One region of the Saccharopolyspora sp. 6V genome, then DNA from elsewhere that is predicted to be linked to it. Evidence: riboswitches for the same ligand, from Rfam matches in the RefSeq annotation. Region 1 holds a riboswitch; the other holds the start of a gene.
What was found. A riboswitch is a leader RNA that binds a small molecule or an ion and turns the genes downstream of it on or off. The one in region 1 is predicted to bind cobalamin.

Region 1 (3,399 bases):
TCCGGCGCCACAGGTCCACCGCGCGGACCTGGCGGAACACCTTCAGCTCACCGCGCTCGGCGGCCGCCTCGTACTCCCGGTAGCGCTGCGCGAACGCGGTGCCGTACAGGTCGTGCAGGTCCGGCACCTCGTCCGGGGAGAACAGGGTCCACGGCTCGTCGGCCTCCACCCGGCGCAGGAACTCGTCCGGCACCCAGTTCGCCGTGTTCATGTCGTGCGTGCGCCGCCGGTCGTCCCCGGTGTTCTTGCGCAGGTCGAGGAATTCCTCGACGTCCACGTGCCAGGTCTCCAGGTACGCGCACACCGCGCCCTTGCGCTTGCCGCCCTGGTTCACCGCGACCGCCGTGTCGTTGGCGATCTTCAGGAACGGCACCACGCCCTGCGAGGAACCGTTGGTCCCCTTGATGTGCGCGCCCGTGCCCCGCACCGGGGTCCAGTCGTTGCCGAGCCCGCCCGCGTACTTCGACAGCAGCGCGTTGTTGCTGATGCCGTGGAAGATCCCGTGCAGGTCGTCGTCCACAGTGGTCAGGAAGCAGGACGACAGCTGCGGGCGGGTGGTGCCCGCGTTGAACAGCGTCGGCGTCGAGCACATGAAGTCGAACGAGGAGATCAGGTCGTAGAACTCGATCGCCCGCGCCTCCCGGTCGTCCTCGCGCAGCGCCACGCCCATCGCGACCCGCATGAAGAACGCCTGCGGCAGCTCGAACCGCACCCCGTCCTCGTGCAGCAGGTACCGGTCGTAGAGCGTCTGCAGGCCGAGGAAGCCGAACGCGATGTCCCGGTCCGCGTCCAGCGCCGCGCCCAGCCGCTCCAGGTCGAAGCGGGCCAGCTCCGGGTCCAGCTGCTCCAGCTCGATGCCGCGGCGCACGTAGTCGGCGAAGTAACCGGCGTAGCGGTCCCGCATCTGCACCTGGTCGGCCTCGGCCGGCTCGCCCGCGACGAAGCTCAGCGCCTCCCGACGCAGCTTGTCCAGCAGCAGCCGCGAGGTCACCAGCGAGTAGTTCGGCTCCGCCTCCACGAAGGTGCGCGCCGCCATCGTCAGCGACTCGGCCAGCTCCGCGGAGCTGATGCCGTCGTAGACGTTGCGCCGCACCTCGCGCAGCACCTGGTCGGCGTGCACGTCGTCGAGGTCCGAGCAGGCCTGCTCGACGACGGTCGACACCCGCTCCCAGTCCAGCGGCACCCGGGTGCCGTCCGGCGCGGTCATCTCCAGGCGGGGAGCGGCGTCCTCGACGGGAGCCACCTCGGCCTCGCGGGCCTGCGCGTGCTCCTCCCGGTAGAGCACGTAGGCGCGGGCGACACCGTGGTGCCCGCCGCGCATCAGCGCCAGCTCCACCATGTCCTGGATCTGCTCGATGTGCACCAGGCCTTCGGTACCCGCGTGGCGCAGCACGCCCTGCGCCGCCTGCTCCGTCAACTCCGCGACGATCTGGTGCAACCGCGACGACGATGCGGCCGAATCCCCCTCGGCCGCCAGGAACGCCTTGGTCAACGCCACGGAGATCTTCGTTTCGTCCCAACCGGAAACGGTCCCGTCGCGCCGCAGCACCCGCACTCCTGCCGGTACCACCGCGGTCGCTGCTGACGGCCGGGTCGTGGACTCGGTCACTGGCTCTCTCCTCGCAAGCTCGGACACCTGCCCGGAACTCCTCGGAACGCGCCAGGACCCGCGGCGCGCACGGCACCGCTCGTCCCACGACCCTCCCGCGAGGTCCCGGACGGCGCGCACCCCTCGTGCGCGCACCGATGGCAGGTCTTCGGACTCACGGGCGACCGGTGCTCGGCACCGGGCCTACTGGCCGTCGCTTCCCGGACGCCGAGCGTCCAGTGCTGCACCACCGGGAGGTGGTGACGGCGGTCGTTCCCGTTCACCGCTGCGGGGCAGTCCCGGATTCGCACCGGGTTCCCTGTTGTCACGCCGGGCGGACCGGCGAACCATCAGCGGGCGCCACACTACATCTTGGGTTCGGCGGTGATCCGGACCCCATCATCATCGGCGTGGCGGTGCCGGTGCGGAGGCGCTCGGTAGCCGTCCGCGCACTCCTCGGCCGCATCCTGCCCGGCCGCGGGCGGCTCCGCACGACCGCGAGGTGTGACGCGGAATCGGTGGTGGTCGGCAGCGGGTCCGGGCAGACTGCCTCCCGAGATCACCACCTGGGAGGAAGACCGAACCATGCGTGCCCACCGCGTGCGACGCGGACTCGCCGTCGCCGCCACCGCACTGGCCACCGCGGCCACGGCCACCGGGGCCACCGCCGGCGCCGCGCCGCAGGACCCGCCCGCGACCACCGACGTCCGGCTGATCACCTTCAACGACCTGCACGGCAACCTCGAACCGCCCACCGGGTCCTCCGGGCAGATCGAGCTCGACGACGGCCGGACCGTCGACGCCGGCGGCGCCGCCTACCTCGCCACCCACCTGCAGCGGCTGCGCGACGAGGTGCCGAACTCGCTGGTCTTCTCGACCGGCGACAGCGTCGGCGCCTCGCCGGTGAACTCCGCGCTGTTCCACGACGAACCCACCGTCGACTTCCTCAACTCGCAGGACGTGCGCGGCCACGTCGTCGGCAACCACGAGTTCGACGAGGGCTACCAGGAACTCCAACGGCTGCAGACCGGCGGCTGCCACCCGCAGGACGGTTGCGAGTTCCGGGATTCCTTCGCCGGCGCGGACTTCCCGTACCTCGGCGCCAACGTCACCTTCGAGGACGGCGGTGCCCCCGCGCTGCTGCCGTTCACCGTGCAGGTCTCCGGCGGGGTGCCGATCGGCGTGATCGGCGCGACCCTGCAGGACCTGCCCGACGTGGTCAGCCCCGAAGCGGTGCGCGGACTCCGGTTCGGCGACGAGGTCGAAGCCATCGACCGCACCTCCGACGCGCTGGAGCGCTTCGGCGTCAAGGCGCAGGTCGTGCTGCTGCACCAGGGCGACGAAGCCGACGGCGGCGGCCCGAACTCCTGCCAGGTCACCCCCGGCGGCCCCGCGAGCCGCATCGCGGAACAGGTCTCCCCGCAGGTCGACGCCGTGTTCAGCGCGCACAGCCACCAGCAGTACACCTGCACCGCCACCGACCCGGCGGGCGACCCGCGTCCCCTCGTGCAAGGCGCCTCCTACGGCAGGCTGCTGTCGGTGCTGGACCTGCGCGTCGACCGCGACACCCGCGAAGTGGTGCGGGAGAGCAGCACCGCGCGCAACGAGGTCGTCACCCGCGACGTCGAACCCGACGCCGAGACGGCCGCGCTCGTCGAGGAAGCCCGCGCGAAGGCGGCGCCGATCGCGAACCGCGCCGTCGGCACCGCCACCGGCGACCTGCTGAAGACCCCGGCGCCGTCCGGGGAATCCGGCCTCGGCAGCGTCATCGCCGACGCGCAGCTCGCCGCCACCCGCGACACGGGGGCGCA
Region 2 (3,399 bases), on a different contig from region 1:
CGCGCAGCGCCCGCGCGATGCCGGCGCTGTGCCCGCCGGTGCCGACGCTGCACACCACGACCTGCGCGTCCGGCAGCTGGTCCAGCAGTTCGTGGCCGAGCGCGCGGTAGCCGGTGACGTTGTCCGGGTTGTTGTACTGGTCCGGCCAGTACGCCCCGGGCAGCTCGGCCAGCAGCTCCCGCACCCGGTCCAGCCGCGGGGGGTGCCAGCCGCCCACCGGGTGCGGGTCGCGCACCAGCTCCACCCGCACCCCGTGCGCGGTGAGCAGCGCGCGGGTCTGCCCGTCGAGCTCCGCGTCGGCGACCACGACGACCGGGTGGCCCAGCGCGGTCCCCACGTACGCCAAGCCGATGCCCAGGGTGCCGCTGGTGGACTCGACGACCGTCCCGCCGGGGCGCAGTTCTCCGCGGGCTCGGGCCGCGGTGAGCATGGCGTGCGCGGCGCGGGCTTTCATGCCGCCCGGCGCGGTGCTCTCCAGCTTCGCCCAGAAACCCGGGTGCGGGAACGCGATCGGCGCGGCGACCCGCAGCAGCGGGGTGCCTCCGATCAGGTCCAGGGGCGAGTCGCAGCGGGCGGGCGCGCGACCCGTCACCGCACGACCTCGGTGGCGCGGGCGGCCTCGTAGGTGTGGATCGTGGTGTCCTCGCCGGAGAGCCAGAAGAACGGGTAGGGCTCCGCCGACAGCGCGCGCACCGGGCCGCCGAGCAGTTCCCGCAGCACCGCGGATCCGGTCTGCGCGAACAGGGTCAGCGGCAGGTCGCGGGCGGCGCAAGTCGCGGCGATGTCGTCGAAGGTGCCGTTGCCGAGGACCATGCCGGACGCCAGCACCGCGTCCGCGCCGTCGATCGCGGCGGCGTGGTCGGTGCGGATCGGCTCGTCCCACTCGGTGCGGCCGCCCTTGAGGTCGCAGGGCACGTAGTCGAGGCCGCGGTCCCGCAGCGCGGCGAGCAGCGAGTTCACCACGCCGATCACCGCGACCCGGCCGCCATCGGGGACCGCGGTGATCGCGGCGACCGCGCGGGCGCGGGCGGTGGACTTGGCCAGCGAGTCGCCCGCCGGGATCACCACCTGCCGGGACAGCGGGTGCGCGGGGTGCGGGGTGAGCGCGGCGAGGTAGGCGTCCAGCGCCGCGACCCGCACCGGCAGCAGCGGGTGCCGCAGCAGCTCGGCCGCGGTGCGGCCCACGGCGGCGCGCACCGCGTCCTCGTCCAGGGCGCCGGGTTCGACGGCGCACGAGCCGACGGCGTCGGCGATCCGGACGCTGAGCACGGTGTTGGTGTAGCCGGTGCCGCGGCCGGTGTGCCGGGCGGCCTGCACGGTCAGGAACGCGACGGCGGCGGAGAGCTCCGCCGGGCCGTTCCCGCCCGCATCGCGGACGTGGCCGGACAGCGCGGACTCGACCAGCGAGTCCACGTAGGACTGATCAGTGGTGGTGGCAGGACGCACGTGTCTCCCCGAGCTGGAACCGGAACGGAACGCACAGCGGCGGGACGAACCCGCGGGGACGACTAGTGTCCGATGTGGACGGTTTGCCGGACTTCCCGGCGCGATGCGGCGATGCGCGACACCACGTACCTCCTCCGGGGCTCCGCGACCCCGCACGAATCGGCACGACGGTGCCAGTCTCCTGGCTCGCGGATCGGCACCGGCCTCCGGCCTTCCCGCCGGGGACCGGCAGTGGCTCGGGTGGAGGACGACTCCCCACTCACAGTGGCGGGACCGCGCCGGATTCGCACCGGCTTCCTGCACACCGTCGTTCGAACGGCTCAGAAGTTCGCAGCCCCGGTGGCCGATGTCAAGGCCGCGGCCACCGCCCGGAACCCGCACCGCGGTCGGCGGAACCGGTGTCGCCGCAGGTGGCGGACACCGGCGCACGCATCGCCGTTCGCGAATATGACATCGGCGACTCCGGCTCCCGCGCCCGGTGCTGCCACCTCACCGGACGCGGGATCACCGCGACCTCGCCGTGCGCCCGGCGGCTAGGCGGCGGGCCAGGAGGGGACGGCCGCGTCGAGGGCCCGCTCCACCAGCTCGCACGGGTCGGCGGTGGCACCGCTGGGGATCTTCGACTTCGCCGACACCGCCTGGTCCGAGTCGGCGGCCACGACCAGTTCGCAGGTGCCGTCGGCCTTCGGGTCACCGGAGTTCGCGCGCACCGCCGGGTGCCCGCCGATGGTCAGCTCGCCGAAGTCGGAGTACTCCTCGGCCGCGTCCTGGAAGTCCTGCAGCGACCGGTCCGCGACCACACCGACCTCCAGCCGCACGCTGTCCCGCGGGGTGCTCCAGGTGCACGCGCCCGCGCTCTCCTTGCCGCCCAGGTGGAATCCCAGCTCGTGCACCGTCTGCTCGGGCACCAGGTCGCAGGGCTTCTCCCCGCTCGCGTCCTTCGGGGAGTCGACCTGCACGCCGCCGCATCCCGCCAGCGACAGCGCGGCGACGACGGCCAAGCCGACCGAGCCGAGCCGAACCGCGCCGATGCGGGGCACCGCAACCTTCTCGTTCACACTCATCACGCCTGCCGTTGATCCGGTCCGGATCGGGTCGATCCGGAGAACTCGCGCCCTCCCCGCTGGACGCGCTGATCATGTCCCGTGCGTCCAGCGGGCGGCTCCGGCAGCAACGCGGTTTCGGCCGTAGCGCCCAAGAATCGAGCGACCGGCCCGGCGCACCGGCTGCCCCGAGCGGACCAGGACCACCGGCGCTCCCACCCCCGAAAACAGCCCCCGATGACGAGAACCCGCCAACTTCAGCGGGGGCGCGGCTCGACCCCGTTGACCACGTCGGCGGGCCGCTCCCCGGTCAGCACGGCGGCGAGCTTCGCGAACAACCTCCCGCGGAGGTTGTGGTAGGCGTCCCAGGTCACGCCCGCGGTGTGCGGATTGAGCAGCACGTCCGAGCGGCCCCGCAGCGGCGAGTCCGCGGGCAGCGGTTCCTGCTCGAACACGTCCAGCGCCGCGCCCGCCAGCTGCCCGGAATCCAGGGCCCGCACCAGCGCCCGCTCGTCCAGGACGCCGCCACGCCCCGCGTTGAGCACGTAGCCGCCGCGCCGCATCCGCGCCAGCAGCTCGTCACCGACCAGGCCGTGGGTGGCGGTGTTCAGCGGCAGGTGCAGGCTCAGCACGTCCGAGGCGGCCACCGCCTCGGCCAGCGGCAGGTACTCCCGGCCCGGCTCGGACGGCACCGGGTCGTGCACCACCACCCGGGCGCCGAAGCCGTCCAGGCGACGGGCCACCGCGCGCCCGATGTTGCCGAAGCCGAGGATGCCGACCGTCAGCGCCGCCAGGTCGCGGCCGCGCAACCCCTCCGGTCCCCAGCCGCCGGATTCCACCTTGCGGTGCCCGGCCGCGTAGTGCCGCAGCAGGTACAGCAGCGAACCGACCGTCCAGTCGGCGACCGCGT

Region 2: linked by a shared signal. The riboswitch ahead of LCD35_RS08315 (hypothetical protein) and the one ahead of LCD35_RS09430 (ribonucleoside-diphosphate reductase subunit alpha) in region 1 are both predicted to bind cobalamin.

The regions. Positions count from the first base shown of each region.
Region 1 is NZ_JAIUKB010000040.1:29,421-32,819, forward strand. Features, by position in the region: gene LCD35_RS09430 (ribonucleoside-diphosphate reductase subunit alpha) at 1-1,609, opposite strand, end outside; cobalamin riboswitch at 1,731-1,955, opposite strand; gene LCD35_RS09435 (bifunctional UDP-sugar hydrolase/5'-nucleotidase) at 2,174-3,399, shown strand, end outside.
Region 2 is NZ_JAIUKB010000036.1:43,163-46,561, reverse strand. Features, by position in the region: gene LCD35_RS08320 (PLP-dependent cysteine synthase family protein) at 1-592, opposite strand, end outside; gene LCD35_RS08315 (hypothetical protein) at 589-1,446, opposite strand; cobalamin riboswitch at 1,600-1,785, opposite strand; gene LCD35_RS08310 (DUF3558 family protein) at 1,980-2,504, opposite strand; gene LCD35_RS08305 (2-hydroxyacid dehydrogenase) at 2,747-3,399, opposite strand, start outside.